3 regions of the Oceanobacillus alkalisoli genome follow, and region 2 is predicted to be linked to each of the others. Evidence: predicted binding sites of a transcription regulator. Region 2 holds the regulator's gene; each other region holds the start of a gene.

Region 1 (4,295 bases), on a different contig from region 2:
AACGACCGATTGCAGAGATAATTCCAAATAGCTTTACCGTACCAACAAGCACCATTAATGTATAGATTGGCGGGGCTAAAGCTGCTTGCGAAATCAAATATCCACTCGCCGAAAATAAACCAACAGCGGTAATCCCTCCAATAAACCCACAAATAATGGAAAGGATAATGTCTTTCTTTTCTTTAAAAAGTAAGCGAATCACGGTTGTTAAATCCTTCATCTCTGCTCACCTCCTTGCTCAGCTGAAACCATGGAACGGTAATCTGAATTTGTTTTTAACAAAGCTTCATGAGTACCTACTGTCACTACCCTTCCCGAATCAAGTAAGATAATTTTATCCGCATGCTTAATCGTGTGCAGTCGATGAGCTACTGTAATAATTGTTGCATGCTTTGCCAACTCTTTGATTGACTGCTGCAATATCCGCTCGGTTCGTAGGTCGAGCCCAACAGTCGGTTCATCAAAAAGAATGATGGAAGGCTGTTTTAAGAAAGCACGTGCTAGAGCGACCCGCTGTTTCTCTCCGCCAGAAAGTCCGCGTCCAGCTTCACCTATAGGAGTGTCATACCCTTTTTCAAGAGAAGCTATCAGTTCGGCAATTCCCGCTTTTTCTCCTGCAGCTTCTATTTCTTCTCTAGTCGCTCCCGTTCTGCCGCCAATGGCAATATTCTCTGCAACCGTTCCTGAGAATAAATAGGGGTGCTGAGAAATATAACTTAGTTCATTAAACCAGGAGGATTCATCATACTCAGAGCGAACTCTTCCATTCACGAGAATTTCTCCACCTGTATTCGCAACGAGACCAGCAATTACATGTAATAAGGTTGATTTCCCTGAACCGGTTTTGCCAATTATCGCGACCTGTTCATAAGGGGAAATGTCTACCGAAATATGATCTAGCCTAAACCCTTCTTCTTCATAATAGAAGCTGGCATCATGCAGTGCTATGGCAGGTGGCTTTCTTGCTTCAAGCGGATAACTTCCCCATTCTACTGGAAGATCTGGCAAGTCGAGTTCTTTCTGCAATTTATTAAACGCACCACTGCTCCCCCGGCCTGTATGGAATGCATTTCCAAGTTCTTTTAGTTTATTATAAAATTCCGGTGCAAGGATCAGCATTAGAAAACCGGTGAAAAAGGTAATGTTTTGAAAGATAATCAAGCGGATTGCAACTTCCAGCGCAATCAGTCCCATACTGAGCATGGAAATAAATTCAAGTGCGAACGAGTTTGCGAAAGCTGTTTTTAGAACGACCATTGTCGCATCTCGGAAGTTTAAACTGCTTTCTTCTATTTCCGCTTTTTGTTTTTTTGAGCGGCCATACAATTTAAGTGTCGTCAATCCTTGCAATGTGTCAAGAAACTTCCCTGAAAATGCTGCCATTTTATCGAGTTGTTCTTCCGACTTATCTTTCGTACTAAATCCAATGATTACCATAAAGATTGGGATAAATGGTGCCGTGATCACAATGATAATTCCAGTAGTGAAATGCTCGGTGAAAATAGTAATAAGCAACATAATTGGGATGATGAGGGACTGGATAACCTGCGGAATGTAACTGCTGTAGTAGTCATCTATCTCATCTACCGTATCCATTATGACACTTACCTTTTCACCGGATCTTCCATACATTGCGGTTTGCATATTCGTTTTGGAATATTTACGAAGCAGCTGACTTCTCAGTCCACTTTTCACCAATGCAGCGAGACGTACTCCGATTTTTCCATTGCCATAGTTAAATAATGTCCGCCCGAGTAATGCTGCGAGCAATAATGCAAGATATGGTAAAAGGTCAGCAAAAGCTGTTCCTTGTAGAAATGCTTCATTCACGATATACACAAGCAAATAGGCTTGTGCGATAATACTGGATCCGCTGAGCAGTGAAAATATAACCATCAGTATTAGCTTGCCTTTATGTTCTTGTGCAAGTTCTTTCCAACTATGCATATCCTATTCCTCCTTTTACTAAGAAGTGAAGTCTTTCACATAAGTATAACCGATTCATCACTTCCCAGTAAAACACAAGGGCTTTCGTTAACAAAGCTGTCGAAATTACAAAAACAACAACGTCATTTCTCCCCCCATATCAATCGGCCACTTTTAAAGTAAGTACATAGAAATCTATTTAATCAAAAGTTTTCAAACCCGATTGAATGCTCGTTTTCATATAGCGTAAGTGATTTGACCCGTTCACTCATTCAGAGCTCCAATCGCCGTTCAGTTGCCCGGGGGACGGATGCGCATCCTTAGGCACGGCCTCAGCCTCCTCGGAAGAAGGACACTTCCTGCGGGGTCTTCGGACACGTGCTTTTCCCGCAGGAGTCACCGTCCCCCGGGCAACTGAACTGGTTAGATGATTCTCTAAATAGAAATTGCTTCTAGACAATGGGGATTAAACTCCTGGAATATTAAACAGTGGTCTATATTCGGTCTTTCCTGGTAGCAGTCCAGACACTTCGAGATTCCTGCGGGAGGCCGGCTAAAAACGGTCACGTCCTGTGATCAACACCGGCATTAGAACTTCCTGTTCGGAGGTAAGCCTGGCGAGACCCCGTAGCGCGAGGAGGCTTGCCGGCCGCCCAACAGGTGCGGGAGGTGTCTGGACTGCGGACCTCCAGTGGAGAGTTTCGGAGGTTAACACTTACGCTGTATGAAAGGTATGGTCTGTTTCGAACTGTGAAAGTTAAGTTAATATTTAATTAAAGTTTCCCAAACTTTCTTTTAGTTTAAGCACCTCTTCTTTTGTCAGGGTAACGCCTTTGCCCATTTTTTCATGTTCTGGTGCCCAGTCCCTTAAATCGTATTTTGGATCCCTTCCATTCCAGCTGACGAGATTGAGTTCTTTCGTCAAGCCTTTTGGTGATTCGGAAAGGACTGCGATTGTTTCGATGATTTCATATTGAATAGCCATCATTATTCCTCCTGCCTATTTAATAACTAAAACTTGGCTCGCTGCTCGTTGCACAATCGTGCCGCTCACACTCCCGAGGAAGAGTTTCTTTAAATTACTAAGTCCCCGGTGCCCGACAATAACCATATCAATTGCATGTTCCTCCACATAATCACAAATCGCAACACCAGGATTTCGTTGGGAAAAGTCGGTAATGATTTCAATGTGTACTGTGTATCCGGAAGCTTCTAATGCCTTTTTGATTTTCTCGAGCTTCGGGTAAATCATTTCCGCATCATTCATCGATAAGTTACCGCTCGCAGCCGTATTATTAGTCGTAATCCCTGGTGTCACTACCGTTACAATATAGAGCTGGGAATTTTCAACTAATTTTGCTTGAATTTTTGCTTCATCAATTGCTTTTCCGCTTAATGCTGACGTATCATAAGCAACAAGAATTTTGCGGACCATAGACTTTCCTCCCCTTCTATTTCTTTATTTTAACAGATAATTGCATATTTCTACAATAATCGCATGAACAGGAACCTTAGAAATGCAATTCATTTTCTTATTTGCACCGCTTCTAGTATGCTTCATTTAGATTGAATAATTGCAGATGAAAGGGGGTAAATAATGAAACAAGTTAGTAGTAATGTCATTCAGTTCCGCGGGAGCCATTATGACTTTGGTCGATTTCAAGGCAGTGAATTAGTTAACTCCCCAATCCTTACCGCTCGAAGAAGGCAATTGAAAAAACGAGCAAAACACCATTATATTGTTGATGAAGAAAAAATTAGACCCATTATCCAACACTTTAATCCCGGCATCTGGGAAGAATTGCTCGGTCTTGCTGATGCTCTTGAAATAAGCACGAAAGAAGCACTCCGCGAATTTGGAGGTTATTATTTCGAATACGGAAAGAGCGGTTGCTCGATTCTAACGGGAAACCAGTTCATGATTCGAAACTATGACAATGACCCCATCACTTATGAGGGTCGTTATGTACTTTATGCACCAACTGATGGCGGATATGCAACGATCGGCCCCTCCATGCAGATTACTGGACGGACGGATGGCCTGAATGAAAAAGGGCTTGCCATCGGTTACAACTTTATTAATAGACTTCGCTCAGATGATGGATTTATTTGTAACATGATTGCGAGACTCGTTCTTGAAGTTTGCGCAACCGTCGATGAAGCAATTGAAATGCTAAAGGAAATTCCCCATCGCCACTCCTTCAGCTACTCCCTCGTTGACGCAACTGGAAAAACACTTGTTGTTGAAGCCTCTTCAAGCGAAGTTGTCACGAGAATTGGAACAGTCTGTACGAATCACTTCGAGAAATTAACAAAAGAGAATCGATACCGGATGGATGATTCCTTACGCCGTTACGAGGCAATGGCTA
Region 2 (4,295 bases):
ATCATCTAGAACTCCTCCTTGATTCTAAAGTCTATTTTTTGTTAGCACTCAACCGCAGCGAGTGCTAATCACAATTAATATAATAAGTAATAAGTTAAAAAAATGCAAGCAATGTATCTGTCTTTTTACTATTTTTTAATTCTGATCTGGAAAAGGAGTTGGAAATAGATATTATTGGAGACTTATACATATAATTGGGTATAGATAAGATAAAGTGAAACTTCATTCGGTGGGAATTTTACGGACGGTTACACCGGGATAAAAGTGGGACCAATACTCTGACCCCCCGCCCCGATTTGTGTTAAAATACGTTTGTGTGAATTTATGATAAAAGGAGTCGTTTTGTTTTGCCGAAGAGATATTGGTATGTGATTGTTACGTATTTGATTATGCAGTTTTCTGCGCTTCCGGTGGCATTGTATATTGAATTATATTTTCCTGAAAGTTATTCACAATATATGATTTATTGGACGATCTTCAGTTTTACTGCTGGAATGCTCGTTACGTTATGGCTGATGAGACCAGACATGCAGAAACCGGCACATCGAGATGCTTCCCCTGCTTCTTCTGTGATTCTTTGGTCGATCCTTGGGGTGTTTCTAGCTTTCTTTGCTCAAGGCATCGCCGCTATGATTGAAGTCTTTATTCTCGGCATCCCAGCAGGATCGGAGAATACAATGGGAATCATGGAATATGCCCGGACAAATGTACTCTTTATTTTGGTACCAGCAATTATTGCGCCAATCCTTGAGGAGATAATTTTTAGAAAGATTATCTTCGGGAGCCTCTATAAGCGGATGAACTTCTTTTTCGCCGCTATACTATCAGCGCTTGTCTTTGCTGCTTTTCATGTAGATTTTTCCCATCTTCTTATGTATACCGCTATGGGACTTGTATTTGCTTTCCTTTATGTAAAAACAAAACGGATTATTGTTCCGATTATCGTCCACGCGGGGATGAATTCTTATGTTGTTTATAAGCAGTACAACTTAACACCGGAGGAAATCCAAAAAATGTTAGATCAGCTCGAACAACTGCAGACTATTTTATTTAGTTGCATATAAAGAAATGGAAGATGACTTCATATCAAAAGTCATCTTCCATTTTTTCCTATTGTATTTCCTGTAACATCTCAATGATTTCATCAACGTCTTCAATCGACTCTTCCATCACCGTATAACGTACGACATATAAATCATTTTCCTTAACGAATATACGTCCAATTTCTTCTTGGTTCGGCTCCGTCGCATCTCCGTCCACACGGAATTGATACATCACTTCGCTCTCCGTTGCACCGAAACGTTCAAATTCAAATTCACCTGTTGTCATATCTTCTAAACTTAACTCCAGTACACTGATGAAATTCGCAAGCCCACTAATTTCGTTACCATTCTCATAGTAATCATAAGTGATGATTGCACTGTAATTTCCTAAGTTTTCATCAACTGGGATATATTCAGCTGTTGTTTCGCCTTCCCCTTCTTCGTAGCTTGCAAGCAGCCATTCTTCTTCCTCAAATGGTGTTGGAAGACTGGTAATTTCATTTGCATAATCCCCAGTTATTTCGATTGCTTCCCTTTCTGCAGGAAGTGGATTAACCTCGATAATTTCCGATTCATAAATCTTCCATTTTCCATCATCCAACTGAAGAACATGCTCCCCTATCGTTTCATTGTTCTCGAATTCGCTCCCGTCCTTATCGACGGTGCGCTGCGCGTAAGCAACGACTGCCCTGTCATCTGACTGTTCTTTCACTTCCAGATCGTTCAGCTCGATATCGAGAGAGAACTCAAAGAATTCTTGAATCGTCTCTTCCGTTGAGTCATAAGCTGGTGAATACGGGTGGATTGTCTCCATATAACCGTCCAAGTCTTTTTCCATCAAAGCCTTCACATTAGACTCCAAGACAGAATAGAATACATCTTCCGTTGCTTCTACGTTTTGCTCTGCCGTTTCCTCATTCTCTGAATCATCCGAGCAAGCCGCCAAAAACAGACAGGAGAAGATAACCAGCACTCCTGCCAATAATTTACGATTCGACACGTCTTCCACACCCCTACATTTTTCTCCAGTTTCTCTTCAATTTCCTGTTTCTCTATGTATATATCCTAGTTTGACTCGAGTGGATAATGCTTCAAGAAATAAACAAGTGCCTGCAGTTCAACGGCTAAGTCAATATGATGAACGCGTACATTATCTGGCACCGTAATCCGAACAGGTGTGAAGTTCAAGATACCTTCAATCCCTGCTTTCACTAATTTCTCTGTAATCGCATCTGCTTCTGATACAGGGACGGTAAGAATTGCAACGGAGATCCCCTCGATTCTCTCCATCATTTCACCAATCGCATAAACCGGAACGCCACCTACAATTTGGCCTATCTTGTTTTCATCACTGTCAAAGGCCATTTTTATTTGGATATTATTATTTTTTGTAAAGTTATAATTTAAAAAAGCGGTACCTAGATTACCGACACCGATTAAAGCTACCTCTGTCATTTCATGCTGGTCAAGCGTACTGCGGAAAAAACCAAGCAAATATTCGACATTATAGCCATAACCTTTCTTCCCTAATGCACCAAAGTATGAAAAGTCACGACGAATCGTGGCAGAGTCAACTTTAATCGCTTCAGAGAGATCCTTTGACGAAACCCGGTTCTTCCCTTGTTGATTTAAAGTGTTTAAATAACGATAATACAACGGAAGCCGCTTTGCTGTTGCTTGTGGTATTTTATTTTGTTTCATATCTGCTCCTCATTTCATGATATACGAATTATTTAGTAGTTGTATGGTCTATTCTAACAGAAAATGGACAAAATGTCGTGATGATTTTCACAAGTAATTTCCTTCTGTCGATATTTACGTTACAATACATATAATGGGGTGAATGTATGATTTTAATGCAAATGAATGGACTTTCGAAATCTTTTGGTTCGGAAACCATTTTATCAAATGTAAAACTTGAGGTAAAAGATCTCGATCGAATAGCGATTGTCGGGAGAAACGGGGCAGGTAAATCTACCTTATTAAAAATAATGGCTGGAGATCTCTCCTATGACACGGGTGAGCTGATTAAGCCGAAAGAGCTGACGATTGGATACCTTTCCCAACATATGGAACTGCAATCCGGTAAAACAATCTGGAATGAACTTGTCACGGTATTTGACGATTTAAAAAAACAAGAAGGAAAATTACGTCATATAGAAGAGCAGTTGCAAACCACCGACTTACTCTCGGAAGCTGATTACCAAAACTTACTGACAGAATATGATCGGTTGCAGCACGCCTTTGAAACTGGCGGCGGTTATACGTATGAAGCAGAGATTAAAGCGGTATTGCATGGACTCAATTTCCAAGATTATGATTACAATACGATGATCAGTGAATTGAGTGGCGGGCAGAAAACAAGGCTTGCACTTGGGAAGCTGCTCCTGCAAAAGCCACAGCTTCTGCTTCTTGACGAGCCGACAAACCATTTGGATATCGAAACATTAGGTTGGCTCGAATCTTACTTAAACAGCTATCCAGGGGCTATTGTCATTGTTTCCCACGACCGTTACTTTTTGGACAAGACTGTAACACTAGTCTATGAGATTTCAAGACATCAGACGAAGAAATACCACGGGACATATAGTAAATTTCTTGAACAAAAAGCAGCTGATTATGAACGGGAACGGAAAGAGTTCGAGAAACAACAAACAGAAATTAAACGGATGGAAGATTTCGTCCAGCGTAATATCGCCCGCGCTTCGACGACGAAACGAGCTCAGAGCAGACGGAAACAGCTTGAGCGAATGGAACGGATGGACAGGCCGCTCGGAGACGAGGCATCCATGTCCTTTTCTTTTGATATAGAAAGGAGAAGCGGGAATGATGTCTTGAAGATTGAAGACCTCGCCCTCCGTTATCCGGACGAGGAAGAGTATACCTTTAAACAGGCGAATCTAAGAATCACACGCGGGGAGCGGGTCGTTCTTATCGGGCCAAACGGGGTTGGCAAAACGAGTTTACTTAAAATACTTATTGGGAAACTCCAGGCAACAAAGGGAATCTTTGAGCTTGGGACAAATGTGAAAGTTGGCTATTACGACCAAGAGCAGGCAGATCTTTCCTCGAATAAAACAATCCTCCAGGAACTTTGGGATGAATATCCGCTCGTAATGGAAAAAGATATCAGAACAGTGCTGGGTAACTTTTTGTTTAGTGGAGATGATGTCTTAAAGCCGGTAAATACGTTAAGTGGCGGAGAAAAAGCGAGACTCGCCCTTGCGAAACTAATGATGCAGAAAGCTAATC
Region 3 (4,295 bases), on a different contig from region 2:
GGTCGTCGTTATTTCCGTATTTCGGGAAATCTCCTTCAATTTCATAATCGACAACAAGTCCTGCTTCATTACGGATTGTTTTCACCTTTGCATGCTTAATTGCACTTAAAGAGTCGGCTGCAACGGATAAACCTGCAATCCCGCAAGCCATCGTCCGTAAAACTTCTTTATCATGTAATGCCATTTCAATCCGTTCATAGCTGTATTTATCATGCATGAAATGAATCATATTTAGTGTATTTACATAAATCTTCGCAAGCCATTCCATCATATCATCATATTTTTCCATGACTTCATCATAATCCAAATACTCCGCTTCGATTGGAGCATACGCCGGAGCAACTTGCACTTCGGATACTTCATCCTTCCCGCCGTTAACCGCATAAAGGAGTGCTTTCGCTAAGTTAGCCCGGGCACCGAAGAATTGCATTTGTTTCCCGATTGCCATTGCAGATACACAGCAGGCAATTCCATAATCATCGCCATAAATTGGACGCATAATATCGTCGTTCTCATATTGGATTGCACTTGATTTGATTGACATCTTCGCACAATATTTCTTGAAGTTTTCCGGTAATTGCTCAGACCAAAGGACAGTTAAGTTCGGCTCTGGTGCTGGTCCAAGATTATCTAACGTATGCAAGAAACGGAAAGAACTTTTTGTAACGAGTGGTCTTCCATCATTGGCAATCCCGCCGATGGATTCCGTCACCCATGTCGGATCCCCACTGAACAATTCATTATAATCCGGGGTTCTTGAGAATTTAACAATTCGCAGTTTCATAACGAAATGGTCGACTAACTCTTGTGCTTCTTCCTCTGTCAGAATTCCATTTTCCAAATCACGATTGATATAAATATCCAGGAATGTAGAAACCCTACCTAAACTCATAGCAGCACCGTTTTGTTCTTTAATTGCTGCAAGATAACCGAAATATAACCATTGGAAAGCTTCTTCGGCATTAGTTGCCGGCTCCGAAATGTCAAAACCATAGCTTTCAGCAAGCTGTTTTAATTCATGTAATGCACGGATTTGCTCATTAATCTCTTCCCGGTCTCTGATAACTTCTTCACTCATCATGCCGTTTGCACCAACTGTACGAAGCTGCTCCTGCTTATCCTCGATTAAACGATCGACCCCGTACAATGCAACCCGGCGGTAGTCGCCGATAATTCGTCCGCGTCCGTATGCATCTGGAAGTCCTGTAATAATACCAGCTCTTCTTGCTGCACGGATTTCAGGAGTGTAGGCATCAAATACTCCTTGATTATGGGTTTTGCGATACGCTGTGAAGATATGCTGTACTTCCTTATCCACCTCGAATCCATAAGCATTGGCTGCGTCAACCGCCATTCGGATTCCTCCAAAAGGCTGAAGAGACCGCTTGAACGGAGCATCGGTTTGGACACCGATTATCTTTTCTTTTGATTGATCCAAATATCCAGGACCATGTGACGTTATCGTGGAGACAACTTTCGTATCCATATCGTATACTCCACCATTTTTTCGTTCTTTACTTGTTAATTCCATCACATGATTCCATAACTCAACTGTTGACTTTGTTGGTCCTGTTAAGAAACTATCATCTTCTGCGTAGGGGGTAAAGTTGTTCACAATAAAGTCGCGCACATCGATTTCAGTTTCCCACTTTCCACCGGTAAATTGAAGCTTTTCCTTAGTTTCAGTTGCCATTTTCATCAACCTCCTGAATTGGTGTTTATCATTACTTATTTTTAGTAAAGATAAAATGATCAACGTTTCAATTGTTCATTATTTCACATTCAATCACATGCTCATTATATCACATGAAAGTATGATTTGGGACTGTATTTGCGTGAAAATGTGACGAAATGGAGAAATTTAGAAGTATAGCTACCTTTCAAAAACGAGTCAATCTGATTAAATACCTGATTGACTCGTTTTTGAATTTATTGAAACTATCCGGCGGCTTGTTGACGATTGTTTGCATTCGTATTCTTATTGATATACTTTTGAATCAAAATTATTCCTATAATCAATGCTAATCCAATTAAGTCTGTAAACAGCCCCGAAATCATAAATAAAAGAGATGCAGCTAATAGGATGACGCGACTATACCAACTTGCAGTCTTTCTAAAGAACCACCCTTGAACTGCCGATGCTAAAATGTACACGCCGATAACAGCAGTAAATATAGCTAAAACAGTAGAAGCTGCTGATCCTCCTTCTAAGATTAATTCTGGACTGAAGAAGAACATAAATGGAACGATAAACGCAGCTAAACCAAGCTGAAAGGCCTTGACTCCCGTTTTCATCGGATCTGTCCCAGCTATTCCCGCAGCTGCAAATGCCGCTAAAGCAACTGGAGGGGTAATAGCAGATATAACGGCAAAATAGAATACAAATAAATGTGCCATTAAGGGATCTAATCCCATATTGATTAATCCTGGAGCGACTGCAGAAGCTGCAACTGCATAAGCTGCTGTAGTTGGCATCCCCATCCCTAATATGATTGCAATCGCCATAGCAAACACTAATGCCAGTAACATATTATTATCCGCTATGGATAATAATAATGAACTAAACCGCTGACCGACACCTGTAAGAGCAATTACGCCAACAATGATCCCAGCACAGGCAACAATCGCAATCAGCTGCAAGGCGTTTTTCATCCCAAGCTCTAAAGCGAGCAGAATATCTTTTAATCCCATACGCGTTTTCTTATTAAACAAGCTTATTACAAAACTTGCAATAATTCCTATCGTCCCTGCCATAATAACCGATCTCCCCATCACGAGCAATACGATTAAAAGGAGAACTGGGATAAATAAATATGCTTGTTTTAATATTTGTTTCCGATCTGGCAGCAGTTTGCGCGGTATTCCTTTCAAATTTGATTTCAATGCTTGAAAATCAACCATAAAATAAACAGAGATGAAATATAAAACAGCCGGTATCGTTGCGGCGATAATAATTTCAGAGTACTTAATCCCTGTTATTTCAGCCATCAAGAACGCTCCAGCCCCCATAATCGGAGGTAATATTTGTCCACCTGAAGAGGCAGTCGCTTCCGTTGCAGCAGCAAATCTCGATGGATAACCTGTCTTCTTCATCAATGGAATCGTTAGAGAACCTGTCGCTACAACGTTTCCTGCCGAAGTTCCGTTAATCATTCCCATTAATGCAGAGGAAATAACAGCAACTTTCGCTGGTCCACCGCGCATATTCCCTGCAAGTGAAAATGCCACGTTCATAAAATATTGCCCGACACCAGACATCTGTAGAAAGGCGCCAAATATAATAAACAGAATGATATACTTAGATGATACGTCTGTTGTAACTCCGAACACACCATCCAAGCCATATACATATGTGACGAATCGTTCAAGCGAATATCCATTATGATTTAAAATCCCTGGTAAATAGGGTCCCATGAAAACATAGGCAATAAATACAAACGCGAGAATTGGTAATGTCCACCCGCTAGTCCTTCGTGTAAATTCAATGACGAGCAATAATCCGATTAATGCGACGTAGAAATCTAAGGTTGTTGGTGTAACTCCAAAGCGGAATACAAGCTGGTCAAGATTCGCATAAATATAATAACCGATGTAAATCGAAGCGATGATTAAGATCCAGTCAATAATCGGGATTTTATTCGATTTCGTCCGCCAGCCCGGATAAAGCATGATTCCCAGGATTGTCCCAAATACTAAGTGAGTGCTGCGAAAAACCCATGGATCGATTGGGTTAAGATTTAAAATATAGAGATGGAAAAGTGCTCCGGCGATTGCGATTACCATGAAGACATAACGGGTCCAGCCAGTTAAATTCCGCATATTAGAAGACGTTTCAAGTGCTTCTTCATCAACGGTCGTATCAATTTTGCCATCTTCTATGATATTCGGATCATTTTCAAGCTTTGCTGTGATTCCGTTGTTTTCTTTTTTCTCCATTTTCCTCCTCCTCTAATTTAAAATAGCGAGACCCCCAGTTGATACTAGGAGTCTTGCATTTTATTCCTCATCCCACTCCGGAGGATAAACCGCATCAGGCAAATCAATTCCGACTTCTTCGTAGTAGCGGATTGCACCTGGGTGCATCGGATAAGTTTCATTGATTAAGATTGCTTCAGGATCTCTTGCTTCTTCAGCGGAGGCATGTGTTGTAATCATATCTTCAATATTTTCATGATACGCTTTTACAAAGTCATAAACGAACTCTTCATTCGCATCCATATGGACAACACCAAAGTTATATTGGGCAATTGTTTCAAGGTCCGAATCAAGGGAATTATAGGTGTCTTCCGGAATGA

What was found. Region 2 encodes Rex, which represses fermentation and respiration genes when NADH is low (regulators of the CRP and FNR family bind a similar motif). Its sites were predicted from a motif close to TTGTGAAATATTTCACAA; they were not measured.
Region 1: the regulator Rex is predicted to act here: its motif matches at 1,971-1,988, upstream of cydD (thiol reductant ABC exporter subunit CydD).
Region 3: the regulator Rex is predicted to act here: its motif matches at 1,765-1,782, upstream of pflB (formate C-acetyltransferase).

What each region holds. Positions count from the first base shown of each region.
Region 1 covers NZ_JAKNRA010000001.1:116,042-120,336, forward strand. Annotated here, with positions in the region: gene cydC (thiol reductant ABC exporter subunit CydC) at 1-220, opposite strand, end outside; gene cydD (thiol reductant ABC exporter subunit CydD) at 217-1,947, opposite strand; gene L3V42_RS00560 (YdbC family protein) at 2,696-2,914, opposite strand; gene L3V42_RS00565 (universal stress protein) at 2,927-3,361, opposite strand; gene L3V42_RS00570 (C45 family autoproteolytic acyltransferase/hydrolase) at 3,524-4,295, shown strand, end outside.
Region 2 covers NZ_JAKNRA010000028.1:3,058-7,352, forward strand. Annotated here, with positions in the region: gene groES (co-chaperone GroES) at 1-5, opposite strand, end outside; gene L3V42_RS17650 (CPBP family intramembrane glutamic endopeptidase) at 348-1,064, shown strand; gene L3V42_RS17655 (hypothetical protein) at 1,111-2,043, opposite strand; gene L3V42_RS17660 (redox-sensing transcriptional repressor Rex) at 2,109-2,744, opposite strand; gene L3V42_RS17665 (ABC-F family ATP-binding cassette domain-containing protein) at 2,891-4,295, shown strand, end outside.
Region 3 covers NZ_JAKNRA010000001.1:216,731-221,025, forward strand. Annotated here, with positions in the region: gene pflB (formate C-acetyltransferase) at 1-1,693, opposite strand, end outside; gene L3V42_RS01030 (TRAP transporter permease) at 1,939-3,936, opposite strand; gene L3V42_RS01035 (TAXI family TRAP transporter solute-binding subunit) at 3,997-4,295, opposite strand, start outside.